DNA from 3 places in the Shewanella glacialimarina genome. Region 3 is predicted to be linked to each of the others. Evidence: predicted binding sites of a transcription regulator. Region 3 holds the regulator's gene; each other region holds the start of a gene.
The links. The regulator LexA, encoded in region 3, represses DNA repair genes until DNA is damaged. The targets are predictions, from matches to a motif close to TACTGTATNNNNATACAGTA.
Positions count from the first base shown of each region.

Region 1: FJ709_RS10650 (YebG family protein) is a predicted target of LexA. The motif match lies at 2,542-2,561, and genes of this name have one in related genera.
Region 2: FJ709_RS07780 (DNA topoisomerase III) is a predicted target of LexA. The motif match lies at 2,035-2,054, and genes of this name have one in related genera.

Region 1 covers NZ_CP041216.1:2,456,927-2,463,992, forward strand. Annotated here, with positions in the region: gene prc (carboxy terminal-processing peptidase) at 1-789, opposite strand, end outside; gene proQ (RNA chaperone ProQ) at 812-1,435, opposite strand; gene FJ709_RS10645 (GAF domain-containing protein) at 1,712-2,170, opposite strand; gene FJ709_RS10650 (YebG family protein) at 2,246-2,530, opposite strand; gene FJ709_RS10655 (paraquat-inducible protein A) at 2,714-3,340, shown strand; gene FJ709_RS10660 (paraquat-inducible protein A) at 3,429-4,025, shown strand; gene FJ709_RS10665 (PqiB family protein) at 4,012-6,687, shown strand; gene can (carbonate dehydratase) at 6,884-7,066, shown strand, end outside.
Region 2 covers NZ_CP041216.1:1,799,827-1,806,892, reverse strand. Annotated here, with positions in the region: gene FJ709_RS07780 (DNA topoisomerase III) at 12-2,021, opposite strand; gene FJ709_RS07775 (nucleotidyltransferase family protein) at 2,174-2,881, opposite strand; gene maiA (maleylacetoacetate isomerase) at 2,888-3,538, opposite strand; gene FJ709_RS07765 (fumarylacetoacetate hydrolase family protein) at 3,610-4,596, opposite strand; partial or broken gene tyrR (transcriptional regulator TyrR) at 4,870-6,407, opposite strand; gene FJ709_RS07755 (4a-hydroxytetrahydrobiopterin dehydratase) at 6,568-6,906, opposite strand; gene phhA (phenylalanine 4-monooxygenase) at 6,978-7,066, opposite strand, start outside.
Region 3 covers NZ_CP041216.1:4,212,016-4,219,081, reverse strand. Annotated here, with positions in the region: gene coxB (cytochrome c oxidase subunit II) at 1-1,318, opposite strand, end outside; gene FJ709_RS18435 (cell division inhibitor SulA) at 1,708-2,226, opposite strand; gene lexA (transcriptional repressor LexA) at 2,223-2,840, opposite strand; gene plsB (glycerol-3-phosphate 1-O-acyltransferase PlsB) at 3,091-5,514, shown strand; gene mtr (tryptophan permease) at 5,514-6,770, shown strand; gene FJ709_RS18415 (hypothetical protein) at 7,021-7,066, shown strand, end outside.

The sequences.
Region 1 (7,066 bases), 1.8 Mb from region 3:
ACTTTTAATGACGGTGTAGTCATCGTCCATTTGTAAAACAGCACCAATACCCTCAAGACTTAGGTTCATCTCCATTTGGAATCGCTCGGCATTGCGTGGCGATAAATAACTGGTGTGTGGTTCGACAGTTCTAGCAAAGGCATTCATAACAGTTTGAAATACATCTTCACTATTAGTTTGACTTAGACGTTTAATCGCATTGTCATATCGCTTGGTTAAGATTTCAACAATCTCATCCCATTTTTTGCCCGTTAACTTGAGATTTAACGCATCATATTTAACACGTTGACGCCATAACTCATTAAGCTCAGCGTCATCTTTTGGCCATGCTGCATCTTTACGATCGAATTCATAAGCGTCACCTTCTTTAGCAAAATCGAATTCTGCTTGTAACAAAGTCAAAGCATAGGCAAAACGCTCGTAACGACGAATCTGCAGTAAATCAAACATTTTATATGCAGGTGATATATCACCCGCTTTTACCATGTCATCAAACTGACTTTTATATTGGTCAAAGTTATTAATATCTGCTTGAGTCAATACATTGCGGCGATAATCGAGCTGCTCTAAAAATCGTGAGTATATCTGTTCTGAAAAAGCATCATCAAGGTCAAAACGATGATAATGCGCACGAGTAAACAAATTTGTCACTCGCTTGCTCGCAGCCTGATGTTGAGGCTCTTGGGCTAGTTTGGGTAACTCGCTGATTTGAATCGTTGGTGAAATTGCCCATGCAGAAAATCCGACGAATGCACAAGCAATTGACGCGGCCAATGTAAGTTTTCGCATCAACAAGTTACTCCTTTAAATTTTATAATAGTATGTGGGCTACACGTACTTTGATGCTCAAGCCAGAATCTAACTGAACATGGACATCTTCTTTCTTAATGTCGGTAATCGTTCCAGCAACTGGCGATGCACCTAATTTCACGTTTACACGTTGGTTGGTGGATAAATCTTCCATTTTTGCAGGTACTAGATTAACAACCGGCGCAGCCACTATAACTGGGCGCTCTTTTTTAGCTTCTGGACGAGCTTTGGGAACCGCTTTCTTAGCAGGTTTTTTAGCAGCAGGCTTGGGCGCTAGAGCTTGACGTTTAGCTTTGGCTTTATCTTGGCTCTCTTTCAACGTGGCTTGAGCATGATCAATATGCTCTTGCTCTAAGGCGCCACATTCATTGCCGTCTAAATCAACACGCTGCACACCAACTTTAACACCTTTAAGGTATCTCCAGCTGCTAGTGTAACGACGTAAAGCAACACGAAGTTGTGTTTTACTAACCCTAGAATCATCAGCTAACCGTTCAGCCAAATCTTGAAATAAACCAATTTTTAATGGCTTTGTGTCGCCCTCTGCAATAAAGCATGCAGGAAAGGTTTCATATAAAAACGCTAAAATTGCGTTGGTGTCGGTCAACTTGTCTGTTGATTCCATTTTTACTTCCACGTTAAATAAGGGGACTAAATCGGCAGATATAAATAAGCCTGTAGTCGTTCATCTTTTGCTAAGTTTTTCAGTTTACTGACACTTAGCCTACAAATTAGCATTAACAGCCGTTTTGCTAAAGCCTCTGAAACAAACTCTAACAAATTTTCAGCTATTTACACTAGCATCTATTTGGCTTTTCACAGATATGTGAATGCTCAAGCAGGCTATTATAAAGCTCACAGCAGCGATTGCGACAATCATTTACTATTTTTTGCCTGCAATTTAATCAAATAGGCAAGTTTCAAACTGTTTTACCAGTAATTCAATCCCATCTTGATCATCTTGGTCAAAACGATGGAGTGATGGGCTGTCTATATCAAGTACCGCAATGACCTTACCATTTTGGCGAACGGGTACAACGATTTCTGAATTACTAGCTGAATCACATGCAATATGTCCTTCAAACTGATGAACATCTGCTACTCTTTGGGTCTGATTTAGTGCAGCGGCCGTACCACAAACGCCTTTACCCCAAGGTATTCTGGTACAAGCTACTTTACCTTGAAACGGGCCAAGTACAAGTTGCTCACCTTTAGTAATATAGAAACCAGCCCAGTTTAAATCATCTAGATTGTCGTTTATTAATGCAGAAAAATTTGCCATTGCAGCAATAATATCGTCCTCACCTGCCATTAAGGCTTCCACTTGACGAGTTAACGTTCGATAAAACTCAACTTTCATTGTAATTCCTTGATCCCAAAATATTACTTTGACTAATTTAACCCATAGGTTAGCAGTAGTTTTTATTATTTGAAATTAATCTTGTTTAACGACCTTTTTCTTTTGCTTTGTTTCTGCAGGTGTAGCCGCTTTAACAACACCACGAAGCACATTGGCTAACTCGTCTTTATTATTCGCTAAATAGAAAGCGAGTTGTTCGCAGGTACTATCATCTAAATTAGCATCAGAAGCTGCTAGAAATGGTACTAAATTATCGACTATATCGAGCATTTTGTCGTAAGCATCGGCCTCTTTCTTCGATGTGAAAGTCATTTTCTCAACCCCTTCTCTTACCACGACAAATTGAGTAATCACTGCCATGAACGTATCTCCACTGTTTTTATATACAGTGCCAAGATTGACATAGTTAAAGGGTAATACGCAATAGTCATTAACATAATAATTGACTTGTTTTATGATTTTGTTCGATTTTGCTCATTAAATTTTTAAATGTCGTATAATATAAGCAGCTTAATGATAAGGAAAATTTAAATAATAAACATAATGCCAGAGCCTAAGCTATTTAAAGCAGTCATTCTTTGTCGCTCATGCGATTTAGTTATTCGTAAGCGCGCATTGCCTTCTAATGTCAGGGCGCTGTGTCCGCGATGCGATACAGCACTGTATGACACACCCTATTGCTCTATAAACGGTCTTTTAGCTTTATGTATCACTTCACTTATTTTATTTTTACCTGCTAATTTGTTACCTGTACTTGAAATTAACTTTTTAGGCAGTATTCGTACCACCACCGTTTTTGAATCTGCTGTAGCGGTATGGGAACAGGGATACTGGATTGTAGGTTTAGCCGTCATAGCATCTGCGGTTGCCGCGCCTGCGTTGTTAGTCTTATCTATTCTATTTCAAGTGTTAATTATAAAGTTTAATTTAACCTCTTCTTTTTGGCAGCAAACGTTCCGCAGCCTACTCAAAAATCATGGCTTGCTTTCTCAATTAACAATGCTTGAAATTTATGTGATTAGTTTTTTAGTCTCAGCATTTCAACTATCTGACTTTTCTGATGTTTATTTCGGCATGGGAACATTAAGCTTTTGTTTATTATTCTTATCTATCCTATTTTTACAGCGTGAATATAATCTTGAGCATATGTGGAGTTTTGTGAATGACTGATAATAATCAAGTCACTCATGCGACTTTGCCACAAGCAGAAGTTGAATCAGCTAATCAATTAACCTCTTTAGCGCCTCAGGGGCAGAAAATGGGGGTGTGTTTATGTCTGGTGTGCAAAAAAGTTAATCCGATAACTGAGCAAAATTGTAGTCGCTGTCATTCACGGTTGAATACCAGAAATTATGCTAGTATTCAACAAAGTTGGGCTTTATTGGTCACGGCAACCATTCTGCTGGTCCTCGCGAACATTTACCCCATTACCTTATTAACCAATCGTGGTGTAGTGACTAACGACACAATATTTAGCGGCATTGCACATCTTGTGCATTTAGGTCTTTACCCGATTGCCATCATAGTTTTTACTGCCAGTATTCTCGTACCTTGGCTTAAAATATGTGGATTAGGGCTGTATTTATGTGCCATCAGTTTTAATATTCCTATTTCTAAACGGAAAATGATGATCGGTTTTCACATAATTGAATGGATTGGGCGCTGGTCAATGTTAGATCTATTTGTTATCTCACTCACTGTGGCATTAGTGAATATGGGCCAACTATTAGATGCAAAACCCGCCCCTGCTGCAACTGCCTTTGCATTAGTAATATTACTCACACAACTCGCAGCAAAAGTGCTGGACACTCGCTTACTTTGGGACCGCTTGGAAACTCATAATGACGCAAATTGAATCGCCAAAAGTTGTAAAGAAAAAACTATTTTCTCCTATCTGGTTACTTCCTATTGTTGCTTTAGTACTTGGCGCTTGGCTTGGAATTAAAAGTATTAAAGAATCAGGTATAGAAATAAATATCCACTTTCCGAGTGCTGCAGGCATTGATATTGGTAAAACCTTAGTAAAATATCAAGGGTTAGCAGTGGGTAAAGTCACAGATGTCAGCATTGATGAAGATCTTAATGGCGTAAATGTAAAAGTCATTATGGATTATCGTGCAGATCCTTTTTTGAACAAAAACACCCAGTTTTGGTTAGTTAAACCCAAAGCCAGTATTACTGGTGTTGAAGGGCTTGAAACACTATTTTCGGGTAATTATATTGCCATTCAACCTGGAGATGGTAAATCACGCACTAATTTTGAAGCACAGCGAGAAGCACCAGCTATAACTCCTGGTAGTGAAGGTATGGTTATTGAGCTTCATACCGATAAACTTGGCTCTATTGATGTAGGTTCATCTATCTTTTATCGACAAATACCCGTTGGTAGTATTGTTGGTTATCGATTATCAGGTAGCTCAAATGTTATTATTAGCGCCTTTATTCAGGAGCAATATTCGCATTTAGTCCACTCTGACTCTCGCTTTTGGAATGCATCTGGCCTCAGTATTGATGCCTCATTATCTGGGGTCAAAATCAATACCGAAAGTCTTGCTTCAATTCTAGCGGGTGGCATTAGTTTTAATACCGGCAGTGAAACCACTCAAGCTGAGAATGGGGATATTTTTAGTTTATTTGAAGACGAAGAGCATGCCAATGGCGGTTTAGTGTTTAATCTGCACTTACTGAATGCCGAGGATATTAGCGAAAATGCGAGCTTGGTTTATAGGGGCGTTACTGTCGGTAAAGTTGAAAAACTTGCTTTAACTGACACAGGAGTATCGTTACAGGCTGCAATTGAATTGCAATATCGCTCATTATTAGCAGCGGATTCTCGATTTTGGATCGCCGGTGCGGACATTTCTTTTGCTGGAGTGAAGAATCTATCACGCCTAGTGACAGGCAATGTGATTAATATTTTACCTGGCACCTCCTCTGCAGCAATACCTTCAAGTTATCCGCTTGAAACTAAGGCCCCAGATCTACTAAAACAGCAGAAGTTATTAATAAACTTAACCTCAGACTCACACACTGGTATGAGTATTGGAGCCCAGGTCAGGTATAAACAACTACCAATAGGTAAAATTATTTCGACCCAATTGACTGAAGATTTTAGTGCGGTTAAGTATCAGGCTGAAATTTATCCCGAATTTAAATCACTTATTACTCAAGGAAGTTTTTTTGTAAGCGAACAGGCAATCAAATTAGACGCATCCTTAGATGGGGTTAAATTTGAAACACGTGATTTAACAACATTACTTGAAGGAGCAGTAACATTAGTCCCCAGTCATGCTAAGGAAACCGTCAAGTCAGGTAGTTCATTTACCATTTATACTAGTATTGATACAGCTCAGCAGTTATTTGCTGAACAACAAAAAATTAAATTGACTATTGTAAGCCAAGATGGAGCAGGCTTAAGTGAAGGTGCTCCAATTTATTACAAAAAAATGCCTATAGGCAAGATTACAAAAATGGAGTGGCAAGCAAAAGGAGATTTATTTGCATTGCATTTATCTATTGAGCAGCAGTTTAAGCAATTACTACAACCTAGGACGGTATTCTGGCGTAATGATGCTGTGACAGTGAATGCAAGTTTGGCTGGTGTCAAAATTGACGTTGCACCGCTTGCAGGGGCAATTAAAGGCAGTATTTCACTCGGTTTTATTGATGATGAGCTATTTCGAACAGTTGATACTAAAACGTTATCAACACAAGACAAGATAGTATTTAATAATCAACTTTTTGACAATCAACATTTAGCCTTAACTCAGGCCAAACCGATTTCTATTGTTCTACCGGCCAATGCTAAAATTGAATCTAACTCCCCTATCCGCTTTCGTGGTCATCAAATAGGTGAAGTGAAGCAGGTTAAGTTAGCCAAGGATTTATCTCAACAGCATGCCACGGCTTATTTATATGGAGAGTATGCTAAGCACTTTAGTAAACAAGATTCTGAATATTTTGTTGTTGAAGCACAAATCTCGCTTGCTGGTATAAAAAATGTTGATACGCTAATCACGGGTGCATATATTGGTGTATTGCCGGGGGCATCTAATATTACTAGCGACCAGTTTGAAGCAAAAATGGCTGTTCGCTATGATGCTAACCGCCCTAAAGATGCCGTTAGCTTTACCTTAATCGATAATCAATTGGGGTCAATTAAAGTCGGCACGCCTCTATTCTTCAGAGGTATAGCTATCGGCCAAATCGATGCTTACGAGCTATCAAGTACAGGCCAACAAGTCACTATGTTTACTCATATCCGTCAAGAGTATGCTCACCTTGTTAATACCAGCAGCCAGTTTTGGGATGCATCAGGAATTAAGCTTGAAGTAGGTATTTTTTCAGGAGCACAAATTGAAACAGGTTCTCTTGAAACTCTACTGTCAGGAGGAATTTCAGTAGCGACCAAGGACATCACAACTGATTTAAATAAGATTTCACCCTCAACTGAGTTTTTGCTACAAAACAGCATGGATAAAGAATGGCAAGAGTGGCGCCCAGCTCAAGATAAGTAAATCGGGCTTGTTATATTGTTTTAAAGGCGAAGTAATTATTTTACTTCGTCTTTTTTATAAATTAACAATTCTATCAATCAAACAGATTATTGGTTAATTGGATAGACCAGATTACCGTGCTTTACTGATATACTCGTTATAAAATTAAACCTAGGCATTCAGCATATCTATTATTAACAATGATATGTGACACTTTATGAAACTGCTAAAACCTTTATTTGATAATAATCGCCGCTGGGCTGAGCGTATTAATCAAGAAGATCCAACCTTTTTCCAAAAACTGGCCAATCAACAGAATCCTGAATACCTTTGGATTGGGTGTTCCGACAGCCGTGTTCCATCCAATCAAATTATTGATTTGATGCCGGGTGAAGTCTTT
Region 2 (7,066 bases), 2.0 Mb from region 3:
CTGTGAGTAATTTAGCGCTTAGTTTGTGCTTTAGTCCTTGGTGTAGTGGTTGATTTGAAGCTTGATCTAGTACTTGCAATAGCTTTTTTCTTAAAGGGCCTTTTCGCGCCCTTATGAGGGCTAGCAACGCCTTGCAACGCTGATGGTAATTGACTAGATGCTTGGCTGATTAAACCTTCTAATTGACTCAATAATGGCTGCATAAACGCATCGTACTTAAGCCGTTTTTGACTTATGGCATCCAAGCTATTTTCCCATAATGCGGTCATATCTGGAGTAGTTGCTGATTCTGGTAAACTGCGGATTAAGCCCGTTCCCACAGGCGTAGCCAATATCGACTTACCCTGGCGAACTAAGTAACCACGCTTAAATAACAATTCAATAATCCCAGCGCGAGTCGCTTCGGTGCCAAGACCATCGGTTTCCTTGAGGATTTTCTTAATGTCGCTATTGGTGACATAACGACTAATTCCGGTCATAGCACCTAATAAGGTGGCGTCGGTAAAATGCTTTGGTGCCTGAGTCATTTTTTCTAATAACTCGCCGCGCTCACATTGCAGTATTTGCCCTTTAACCAATGGTGGCAACGACTGCACCGCATCGTCGTTATCGTCTTCACTGTTGTTTGAATGAGTATGGGTATGACTTGCTGTAGCTACCCGTTTAAACAGTTGCTTCCAACCTAAGTTTTTGTCTTGACGTGCTTTAGTGGCAAACAGACCACCAGCAATAGTGACTTCAACTGTGGTTTCTGCATAAATATAAGCTGGGTAAAACTGGGCTAGATATTGGCGCGCAATATGCTGATATAACTTGGCCTCATTACTGGATAACGATGATAAATTAGCCACTTTCTCTGTAGGCACTATGGCATGGTGAGCATCGACTTTACTGTCGTCCCACGCCTTAGATTTAAGCTTGGCATTAGGCACGTCGCAACCGTCAACTAATCCGGCCGCACCATTAAGTACCGCATCCAATACTTTAGGAGCCAAGCTATGTTGATCTTTGGGTAAATAGCGGCTGTCTGAACGTGGATAAGTAATCAATTTATGCCGCTCGTACAAGCTTTGACAGGTATCTAACACCTCTTTTGCCGATAGCCCAAAGCGCTTTGCTGCATCGATTTGCAGTGCCGATAAACTGTAAGGTAATGGCGGGTTTTGGCGTTTATCTTTCGCCTCAAGTTTGGTGACTTCTGCGGGTTGACCATGAATACGCTTAACCACATTTTCGGCCAAGCCTTTGGCTAATACCCGGCCGTCTTCATCCATATAAGGCTGGCAAGCTTCGCTAGGTTGCCATTTAGCACTAAAGGTTTGTTGTTGATCGGTAACTAAATGTGCCACCACCTCATAAAAAGACTTGGGCTTAAAATCGGCAATCTCATCATCACGGCGCACCACTAACCCAAGTAAGGGGGTTTGCACCCTGCCCACTGACAACACACCTTGATAACCGACCTTTTTACCTTGAATGGTATAAGCTCGTGTCATGTTCATGCCATATAACCAATCTGCACGGCTGCGGGCTAATGCTGAGGTGGATAATGGAATAAAGTCTCGATTACTGCGCAATTGCCCTAATGCCCTTTTAACCGCTTGCGGGTTTAAGTCGCTAATTAATAGTCGCTGAACTTGAATAAGCTTGTCACCCTTTACGCCCAGGTAAGAAATCACTTCATCGACTAAAAGCTGACCCTCGCGGTCGGGATCGCCAGCATTGATTATCGACGATGCTTGCTTAACCAATTTACGTAACACGGTTAATTGGCTGCGAGTTTTAGGTTTGGGTTTTAATTGCCAGGTTTGCGGAATAATCGGTAAATGCTCGAGTTTCCATGATTTAAACGCTGCATCATAGGCATCAGGTTCAGCTTGCTCGAGCAAATGACCAATACACCAGGACACACAATCGCCGTTGGCTGCGGTAATAAAGCCCTCACCTTTTTTATGCGGTTTAGGCAATACATCAGCAATGGCTCGGCCTAGACTGGGTTTTTCTGCAATGTATAAAATCATTCAACACTCAAAACACTGTATATATTAACAGTAAAATAGCGGATTGATCCGTGTTTAGCAAGTTATCAGCCATTAAAGATACACGCCATTACTTGAGATATGTAAATGGCTCAATGCTATTTCTGAGTACTTATGGCGTGATGTTCTATGTTTTAGCCGTTGGTTTTAGCCGTTGGCTGCAGTATTAATTTTGGATAGCGTTCAAGCCACTTTTTCTGGATGACACGCTGTTCAAATATACTTGATGAGCGCTTTGGGTTATGGCTCAGACTAAAATTAAATAAACATGCTAATTCAAAGGCATGGATAAATTCCAATGTGTTGGCGCTAATGCAAGAGCCAGTTTTCACATTAACGCTATAACTGGCATGCTGCGGGTTCACTTTAACCCCATTCAGCTTAACCGCTATCGCAGTTTGTTTTTCAGGCCAATACCCCATTGCATCGAGACATGAATGATATTGTGGGTCTTGATTACGAATATGCATTCTGGCTTGATTTTTAACCGACCAATTTAGCGGCATCAAGCTTAACAGTATTTGCTGAATGTGCTTGTCTTGAGCTTGGGTGATGTTTTTTTCGCAATAGTAAATGACATCGATATCATTTAACTCGCTTAACTCACTGATTGAACAACCGTGCAGTTTATCCCAAACAAAGTCACGTACAAAACCAGCGGCAATAGCCCAGTCGGCTATATTGAGTTTGGCAAACACTTGCGCACAAACAGTTAAAGCCTGCATTCGCATTGCATCTTGCTCAAACCACTGATTTAATTTAGCTAGCTCAGATAACGGTACTGAGTGTTCTAGACTGGGATTATCAACGGCTAGTTTTACAATACTGTGTGGCGAAGGCATTAGGCATTAACTCGCGTCAGCTTGTTGTTCTGGCGCAGCTTGAATAAAGGCATCAAGTTGATTGCAGTTCTGCCATACACGCACAATGTTTGGGTAAGCATCCATAGGCACCTTAAAGCGCTCGGCATTATAAACCTGTGGCACCAGACAAATGTCAGCCAGAGTGACCTTGTCGCCAAAACAAAATTGGCCAGAAAAACGTTCAAGTTGTGCTTCTAATGCGCTAAAACCAACATGAACCCAATGATGATACCAGGTCATTTTCTGGGTTTCATCTACGCCCATTTCTTTGACTAGATATTGTAATACCCGCAGGTTGTCGAGTGGATGGATTTCACAGGCAATAGCTTGCGACATAGCGCGCACCACCGCCTTATCTTCTAAATTAGTCGGTAGTAAATTAATTTGTGGGTATTTTTCGTCAAGGTATTCAATAATCGCCAAAGACTGGGTCAGGCTAAACTCGCCTTGTTCGTTGCTATCAACTAACGCAGGTACTAAGTGTTGGGGATTGAGTTGATGAAATGCCTCTGAATGTTGCTCACCACCATTATTAACTAAATGCACTGAAATATGTTCTGCGCTTAATTGCTTAAGATTAAGTGCTATGCGAACTCGGTATGCGGCACTAGAACGCCAATATCCATACAATTTCATCTTATTTTCCCTATAAAAAAGGCAATAACATGGTCTGTTATTGCCTAAATATCATCTTAATTGATAATGAATTAACCTTTGTACTCAACAACTTTTTGGTCAATTGAACCAAAAATGCTGACATTGTTATCGTCAAACATCTCGATACGAACAGTGTCACCAAAACGCATAAACGGCGTGCTTGCTTTGCCATCGGCAATAATTTCAAGCATACGTTTTTCAGCTAAACAGCTTGAACCGGCACTACGGTCATAATTAGAAATAGTACCTGAACCGATAATAGCACCTGCTCCCAAAGGACGTGTTTTCGCAACATGAGACACTAGCTGACTAAAATCAAATGTCATGTCCACGCCAGCATTTGGGCGACCAAATAATTCACTGTTTAAATGCGTCACTAATGGCAAATGAACCTTGCTGTCTTGCCATTTATCACCTAATTCATCAGGAGTAATGGCCACAGGAGAAAAAGCACTTGACGGTTTAGACTGGAAGAAGCCAAAGCCTTTAGCTAGCTCACCAGGAATAAGGTTACGTAAAGATACGTCGTTAACTAACATCAATAATTTAATATGCTTAGCGGCGTTTTCACTGCTTACACCCATGGCAACATCATCAGTGATGATAGCAACTTCTGACTCGAAATCGATACCATACTCTTCACTGGCCATTTCGATATCGGCTTTAGGAGCGATAAAGCTGTCTGAACCACCTTGGTAGACTAATGGATCTGTCCAGAATGTTTCTGGCATTTCAGCGCCGCGTGCTTTACGCACTAACTCAACATGATTCACGTAAGCACTGCCATCAGCCCACTGATAAGCGCGTGGTAATGGTGATAAACATTTGCTTTCGTCAAATGCAATCGCATTGTCCATTTGGCCAGCATTCAACGCTTCATATAATTCTTGTAATTGCGGGTTTAATAAATCCCACGCGTCAAGTAGTTGCTGCATAGTGTGAGCAATAGCAGGTACCGCGACAGCTTTAGTTAAATCTTTGCTTACTAACATAAGTTGGCCATCACGACGACCGTTGTTATAACTTGCAAGTTTCATTATTGCTCCTAATATTCGAAAAGTCTGTCGGCCGTATAAGAATGCGAGCCAATCAGACAATTACAGCTTGATTGATGATAGAAATAACCGATAAACCGTGCAATAAACAGCTTGTGAGCTGAATCACATATCCTAGTATCAACCCTAATTTTGTAAATATTTATATACAGTTATAAACATAGCCTGAAAATGATGATTTTCAGGCTATACATTGGCTAAATAGCCAACAAAACGGTGGCATAAAAACGTTACAGTGTATTTTTCACTGACTGGCTATCGTTTCTTTGAAATACTGTAATCACGTAATTTATTCGCAATAGCTGTATGTGATACGCCAAGCTTTTTAGCTAATTGACGGGTACTTGGATAAGCAGGATATAAACGACGTAATAAATTCGCCTCATATTCTTTCATCGCTTCATCTAATGTGCCTTCAAACTCTTCATCAAAGTAGCCAAAACCTTCGGCATATGATGGCAATTTAAGTTGCTCAACCGTTAATTCAGCCGAACCATCCCACATAGACACTGCACGGAAAATAGCATTTTTCAACTGACGCACGTTACCTGGCCATGCATAGGTAAATAAATAATCACGGCACGAGGCTGATATTCTGCGCAGCGGGCTGGATAATTGATGACTGTAATGCTCTAAAAACATTTCAGTTAACGGAATGACATCAACCTTACGCTCACGTAATGATGGCATATGATAACTCAGCACATGAATGCGATAATAAAGATCTTCTCTAAACTCACCAGATTGGCATAGCTCGGCGAGATTTTTTTGAGTAGAACAAATAATTCGCACATCCGCACGTACTTCTTCGTCCCCCCCATGCGCCTAAACGCACCATCTTGTAATAATCGCAGTAACTTAACCTGAGCCGCTTTAGACATTTCGGCAATTTCATCTAAAAATATCGTGCCACCTTTTGCTTCAGCAAAAAAACCACGCTTGACTATGTGACCATTGCTGACAAAACCAAATAATTCTTCTTCTGCAACACTATCAGGTAATGCGGCGCAGTTAATGGCTATAAATGGATGCTCACGGCGCATACTGGCGTCATGACTGGCTCGCGCCATTAACTCTTTACCTGTACCGGTTTCGCCCGTGATAAGTAACGGTGCATCTAATTGCGCCATTCGCTTAGCTTGCTTAAGCACATCTTTCATTTTGTCACTGACCGCAAGCACATTATCAAAACCCGTGGTTTGATTCTGTAATGCGTTAAACTGCTTGCCTACCCGGGCTGGCGATTTAAGTGATACTACGGCGCCAGCAAGAATGGTTTTGTCATTATCGTCAGGTAAATAAATGGGCAGCATTTCGGCTAAGTATTCACTGGCATTAATGGTAACTCGCGATGCAACGGCAGGTACTTGAGACTCGCTTAACCAACGTACAAAGTTAAATCCCTGCACCCAATGGTTCAAAGACTCAGCTACAACTTCATGTTCGGCCATATTTAGGGTCAATAAAGCCGACTCGTTGACAATACGAATACGTCCCTTAGCATCAAGGGAAAATACCGAATCTGGTAGGGTTTTTAATAAGGTTTTTAAGGCGTAATGCTCTTGCTCTGAAGGCATGAAAGATACGGTACGCACATCGTGCACACTTTCTACCTTACGGATAAGGGGCATTAACTCGCGCAACATTTCAAAACTGATTTCGGCAAATTGCAGATACAAAAAGCCTTTGTTGCTAGCATCGATGGCAATTAAATTAATACCATATTTTTCAAGTACGACGAGGATGTCTTTCGCGAGGCCGACGCGATCGTTACAACTCACTTCCAAACGCATAATGCTGTGATTCCCTAATTATTGGTGTTTTCTTTGGAAACTGCGCATACGGTAGAGTGTTATGATAGAGGTGGCAAGTGAAGTTTACAGCAGAATTGTAACAGAGAAACAATTCAGCACATTACGCTTACGTAACATGCTGAATTATTGAGTTATGTTTTTAATCTAACAACTGGTCGGTCTTGGCTGCCATGATAAAGTCATTTTTGTGCAAACCCTTAATTGAGTGCGACCACCAGGTTACAGTAACCTTACCCCATTCGGTAAAAATACCTGGGTGATGAAATTCTTCTTCTGCCAAATCAGCAAGCTTGTTACTAAATGCCATGGCTAATTTGAAGTTTTTAAATTTATACACTCGCTCTAATTGCATTACGCCATCACGCACTTCAACACCCCAATCTGGGATCATTCGTACTAATTCACCTAACTCGGCATCGGTTACTTTTGGGGCATCAGCTTGGCAAGCTTCACATTTCATTTCAGATAGTGCAGTCATTGGGACTCCTAAATACGGCTAATTTATGAATAAGAATTAAAAATAACACTAAAAAGTTCGCCACAAATGGCTTAACTTGCTTTTACTTTGGGGGCAAACTTAGGTTCAAACATCCCCAGTTCACGGGCTTTTTTCACATAAGCCATAATATCCATCTTGG
Region 3 (7,066 bases):
CTGCACAAGAGGATGTGTATACCTGTAGACCTTCGGTCATTAACTGCTCGTAAGTTAATTCCGATAAATCTACTTCTTTCACCTCGGCGACAATGTCGACTGCTTTGGTAACTGCAGCATTGACTTGCTCAGATGCATCGGCAGATGCAACTGCTTGAGTGCTCGTATTTGCTGGATTAGGTTCTGCGGCATGAGTACCACTGGCAACATTGCTTACATCAACAGCCTGAATAACATCACCGGAGTTGTTCCCCCAAGCATTACGCTCATAGGTGACAACCGCGGCAATATCTTTGGCGGTTAACTGTTTTGCAAATGATTGCATTGCTGTTCCAGGCTTACCATTAAGCACAATATTAATATGACCATCGACAGGCCCCTTAATGAGTGGGCTGCCAATAAGAGATGGGAATACACCAGGTAAACCAGCACCGTTAGGTTGGTGACATGCTGCACAAGTAGAGAGGTAAATTTGTTCGCCTTTGGTCATTAACTCTTCTTTTGAAAGGGTTTCTGATAATGCTGCTTGAGCCGCGGCAGCTGCATTATTGGCAAGCTGTTTTTGGTCTAGAAGCCACGCATCATATTCCGCTTCAGGCAGAGCTTGAACGACAATAGGCATAAACCCATGGTCTTTACCGCATAATTCAGCACATTGACCACGGTAAGTTCCTGCTTTATCAATTCGTGTCCAAGCTTCGTTAATAAAGCCTGGGTTAGCATCCTTTTTAACCGCAAATGCCGGAACCCACCAAGAGTGGATTACATCATCCGATGTCATTAAAAAACGCACTTTACGATTAAGAGGCAGTACCAAAGGTTTATCTACTTCTAATAAGTAGGTTGCGCTTTTTGTTTCATCACCGTCAATTTGGGTGCGAGGAGTGGATAAAATGCTATAGAACTCGACATCTTCATTAAAATAACTGTAATGCCATTTCCACTGCGAACCAGTGATCTTAATGGTTAAGTCCGCGTCAGACGGATCTTCCATAGCGATAAGGGTTTTAGTGGCTGGAATGGCCATACCAATTAAAATAACGAATGGGATCACGGTCCAAGCAATTTCTACTTTGGTACTTTCATGAAAATTTGCCGCGACCGCGCCTTTGGATTTACGATGATAGATCATTGAATAAATCATGATCCCAAACACCACAACACCAATAGCACAGCAAATATAAAGAATGATCATATGGAGGTCATAAACCTGGCCACTGATATTCGTTACACCCTTTGTCATGTTGAGGGGCATTTCGTTTGCCCCAAGTGGAGGTGCCATTAACACCGCCATTACACAATACAACCATTGCTTCACAAGACTTCTCCTCTGCCAATTGCGAATAGCAACTACAAAGAAGAGTCACACAGTAAGTCTCTGCTCTATGTAAACTCTTCGGTTCCCAAAAAAGCTTGATGACCTCAAAGTACCTTGGTGGTTGTAAGCGTGTAAGGCTTACGGATTTATATTTATGTGCACCACGCTGATACCTACAACTGAACCTATCAATTCTGATTTGACGCTTTTATCTGTCAGATAAAATCTAGACTGTAGCGTTTCAATTAGGTTAAAAATGTTTCAACCCTGTTAAACACATTACTTGTAGATTAAACATTGATCAAGATCACTTTTATAGCTAATTAGCTGAAAGTTTGCATAAAAAAGCCCTGTACATAGACAGGGCTCAGTAAACACGGCGTTTAGTACTAATGAAATGAAGTGAAATTAATTGTTTTAACAGCATTATTTTGATTTGAAATAATTGCTTTGGTTGCCAAATTAGTGCCTAAGTGAGTGCTTACATCCTCAATTACTACACCTAATGCGCGGGCACTTTTGGCCACTAACTCTAATCGGCGGCTATCGCGTGCATCTAATGGTTGAGTCCATGAAATTACCGCACTGGATGTGCCACTGGTTAATGCTTTTTCCATCGCCCAAAGTGTTTCAATTTCATCCTTTGCATGTACTAACAATACGCGGTCCATTCTTACCCCGGCACTAGCTAACATCTGTTTGTAATTGATATTGGCGGGGTTAATTAGCACAATCCATCGACCTTGCTGGCTTAGTAGTGCCAACTGGCTAGCATATTGACCGAGTTCCACTTTACCATTGGTTTCGGTTTGGAGTGTGGTGATAGGCTGCGCTAAATTAATATCTGCAGTTGGTATATCTACCCATAAACCAGGATGACGCGGGGATGTACCCATTAGTTTGTTCATAACCATTCTCCATTACGAATTACACCAACTGCAAGCCCTTCAATAGTCAGGCTTTGGTAACTTAAGTCTACTTCTATAGGTGCATACGCTTCATTTTCAGCGTGCAAATATACGACATTGCCTTTTTTCTCAAAACGTTTCACTGTCACGTCATCTTCAACACGAGCAACAACTACCTGGCCATTTCTGGCTTGCTGTATTTTATGTACGGCGAGTAAATCACCCTCTAGAATACCGATGTTTTTCATGCTGTCACCACGCACTCTTAATAAGAAGTTTGCGGCGGGTTTAAACATATTGGGGTCAACTTGATAATATTGTTCAACATGCTCTTGCGCTAAAATAGGTTCACCTGCGGCGACTTGTCCAATTAAAGGTAAACCTGTTTCTTCGGGTTCATCTTCTTGGGTTAATCGTATTCCACGGGATGTGCCGGGCATGATTTCAATAAACCCTTTCTTAGCCAAGGCTTTTAAATGCTCTTCTGCAGCATTTGCGCTTTTGAAACCTAGGCGTGTGGCGATTTCTGCACGAGTAGGCGGCATACCAGTTTCAGAGATATTGTTTTTAATAAGCTCTAAAATTTCAGCTTGGCGTGGTGTTAAGGGTCTCATGTTGTTTCCTGTCTTTCTATACAGTAACTGTCATTATATACAGTGTTTTGGTTTGCGCAAGTATTCACCAATTATTTTTTAATTTTATTATCTTAAATAGTTTTTTTATTATATGTATCAATTGCATGCTTTAATTTATTTGTTATTGAATTTAAAAGCTTTGCTTGATGTGTACAGCATATAGTGAAAGGTAACCAGTTTCTGGTATCCTATGTGCCCATATTAAAAGGGCTTTATTGCGAATATTATTATGTCAAAACCAGATTCAATCATGCTTAGACTGCTGCGTAGGGTGCAAAAGCTGATGGTGCAAACGATAGTTGTGCCACATGACCCATTTGCAGATCTAAACTTCGATCCAGACAAGCCCATTGTTTATGTCATGAAGACAGAGTCGATAAGTGACACTGCAGCATTAAGCGAAATGACCCAAGGTTTAGGCTTACCAAGTCCTTATGCGCCATTACAACTTGATGGTATGAAAGTGCCACGAGTTGTTTGTTTAGAGGGGCGAAAGCCTATTATTGGTAAGCGTGAGGGTGGTGAGAAGTTTTTAAACTGTTTTACCAGTTTATTAGCGCTCCACCGTCAGCAGCCTGAATTAGATATTCAACTTGTGCCAGTAAGTCTTTACTGGGGCCGTACTCCAGGCAAAGAAGATGACACGATGAAAGCTGCTGTGCTTGAACGTGAGAATCCAACCTGGTTACGTAAATGGTTAATGATTCTATTTCTAGGTCGCCATAGTTTTGTGCAGTTCTCTAACGCAATGTCATTACGCTATTTAGCCGATGAACATGGTACTGATGAGGCGATTGCTCATAAGTTAATTCGGGTGGCTCGGGTACATTTTCGCCGTCAACGTAAAGTAATGACTGGACCACAACTGCCTAACCGTCAAGCTCTGTTTGCTTCGTTATTAAAGTCTGAATCGATCAATAAGGCCATTGAAGAAGAAGCGACAAATAAGAAGATTTCCAAAGAAAAAGCGCGTGAAACTGCGATTGAGTATCTGGACGAAATCGCGGCCGACTATTCAGACAGTTTAGTACGAATTGCCGAGCGTTTTCTCACCTGGTTATGGAATAAGCTATACAGTGGTATTAACATCAAAGGCGCTGAGCAAGTGCGTCAACTGCATCATGACGGTCATGAAATTGTATATGTGCCTTGTCATCGCAGTCACATGGACTATTTACTGCTGTCTTATATTTTGTATTACCAAGGTATGGTGCCGCCGCACATTGCCGCCGGTATCAACTTAAACTTCTGGCCTGCAGGCCCAATGTTCCGTCGTGGTGGTGCATTTTTCATTCGCCGTAGTTTTAATGGCAACAAACTGTATACCGCAATTTTTCGTGAGTATTTAGATCAACTGTTTGCTAAGGGCTACGCTGTTGAATACTTTACCGAAGGCGGCCGTTCACGTACTGGCAGATTGCTTGCGCCTAAAACCGGTATGTTAGCCATGACAATTAATAGTGTACTGCGTGGTATTGAACGTCCAGTGACGTTAGTGCCTGTTTATCTTGGTTATGACCATGTGATGGAAGTGGCTACTTACCATAAAGAATTAAGTGGTAAGAAAAAAGAGAAGGAATCACTTTGGCAGGTATTTGGTGCTATTCGTAAGCTGGGTAATTTTGGCCAGGGTTACGTAAACTTTGGCGAGCCAATCAATTTACAAAACTTTTTGAAACAGCAATCTCCCGATTGGCGTGAAGAAATTGCCAAAGATCCTGACCAGAAACCATCATGGGTTACGCCAGCAGTTAATCTTCTAGCCAATCAAGTGATGACCAACATAAATGGTGCCGCTGCAGCAAGTTCAGTCACGTTAACCAGTTTAGTATTACTGGCCTCAGAGCAAAATGCGTTAGAACGTCATCAGCTTGAGCGTCAGCTAAATTTCTATTTAAAACTGTTAAAGCAAGCTCCTTATTCCGACTATGCATCGGTTGCAGAAGGTGATGGTCCATCCATTGTTAAGCATTGCTTATCACTCAATAAATTTACCTTAGAAAAAGACCCTCTCGGGGACATTGTCGCAATTGACCCTAACCATGCTATTACCTTGAGTTATTATCGTAATAATATTATTCATATCATGATTATTCCTTCATTAATTGCCAGTTGTTTAGTGCGCTATGAAGAGTGTAACCGTGAACAAATTCTGGCAGTGGTTGAGGACTTTTACCCGCTGATGAAAGCAGAATTATTTATGGGTATTGCTGATCTTCCCGCTTATGTTGATTTAGTGCTTGATCAAATGGTTGAGGAGAATTTAATTAGTGGTGATAAACGTTGTGTTGTTGTCCAAGCGAATATCACCCAGTTAGAGCTATTAGCTGAAACCGTCAGTGAAACATTACAGCGTTATGCCATTATCTTTAATTTGCTAGGTATCAAACCTGAATTAGAGCGTGCTGAACTTGAACGAGACAGCCATTTATTGGCCCAAAGGTTAGGGGCGTTGCACGGTATTACTGCGCCAGAGTTCTACGATAAAAAATTGTACAATACCCTGAGCGTTAAACTAAAAGAGCTAGGTTATTTATGCAGTCGTGAGCCATTAGATGAAGTGTTCCGCATACGCGATCACGCGAATGGATTATTACGTCCATCAGTACGACAAACCATTCAAGATAGCGTAAACGCGGAGCATTTAAATTAATGGCAAACCACATGAATGCGGCTAAAAATAGCCCCAAAAGTAAGTCTCTTATTGGTGGGGCAATGATTATTGCTGGTACGACCGTTGGTGCGGGAATGTTCTCGTTACCTGTGGTCGGGGCAGGCATGTGGTTTAGTTATTCTGTACTGATGTTAGTAGGTATTTGGTTTTGTATGCTGATGTCTGGTTTACTATTACTGGAAGCCAATTTACATTTTGAGCCAGGGGCCAGTTTTGACACGTTAACGCGTGATACGCTCGGGAAATTTGGTAGAATAGTCAATGGTTTATCAATTGCTTTTGTGTTGTACATCCTAACATACGCTTATATTAGTGGCGGTGGCTCGATTGTTAATCATAGTCTGCAGGCTATTGGCATCAGCTTACCGCAAAGTATCGCCGGATTAGTGTTTGCATTGGTGCTAGCACTTATTGTGTTAATCAGCACTAAAGCTGTTGATCGCATTACCACCATTATGCTTGGTGGCATGGTGATCACTTTCTTTTTAGCTACGGGTAACTTATTAATTGAAATAGAGCCAAGTCGATTGTTTGAACCCGACGGTGAAGCTCGTTATTTACCTTATATGCTGGCTGCATTGCCATTTGGCCTCGCCAGTTTTGGTTACCATGGCAATGTACCCAGTCTGGTTAAATATTACGGTAAAGATGCTAAAACCATTGTAAAAGCTATCGTACTAGGCACAACCATTGCCTTGGTGATTTATGCCTGTTGGTTAGTGGTCACTATGGGCAATATTTCTCGTGCTATGTTCTCAGATATTATTGCTCAAGGCGGTAATATGGGGGTATTAGTGGCGGCTTTATCTGAATCTATCGCTAGCGAAAATTTGTCACGCGTACTGACCTTATTTGCCAACTTAGCGGTTGCCTCATCTTTCTTAGGGGTGACATTAGGCTTATTCGATTACCTAGCTGATTTATTTGGTTTTGATGATTCTCGTACTGGCCGATTAAAAACCGCAGCAATTACGTTTATTCCACCAACAGTATTAGGGTTACTCTTTCCTAATGGTTTTTTAATGGCTATCGGCTTTGCGGCTTTAGCCGCAACTATCTGGGCGGTTATTGTACCTGCACTATTGGCTTATAAAACCCGTCAGCTATATCCAAATAGCCAAAGCTTTAAAGTACCAGGAGGCAATATGTTGATCATGATTGTGGTGTTATTTGGGGCATTAACGGCCACGTGTCACTTGTTGGCTATGGCGGATATTTTACCGGTTTACCAGTAGGTTTTTGACAGGCTTACATAATAAAAAGTCTTCTTCGGAAGACTTTTTGCACTTATGGCGTTTTGTAGCTTAACTGTGGGCAATAAGATACGTGAAACCCTATGTTAAGAATTGAAAATGAAGGAGGCATGATTTAATCATTACGTTCCCCTCCATGTGATAAGGCAGATGAAACATAAAAAAATAAACTTGTTGATAACAGATTGTTTTTATTGCTATGTTAATTTTTTAATTTAAGGATGAAATTGTTATGTCAGACCTGCTACTAACACAACTAAAAGCGATTGATCGTAAAA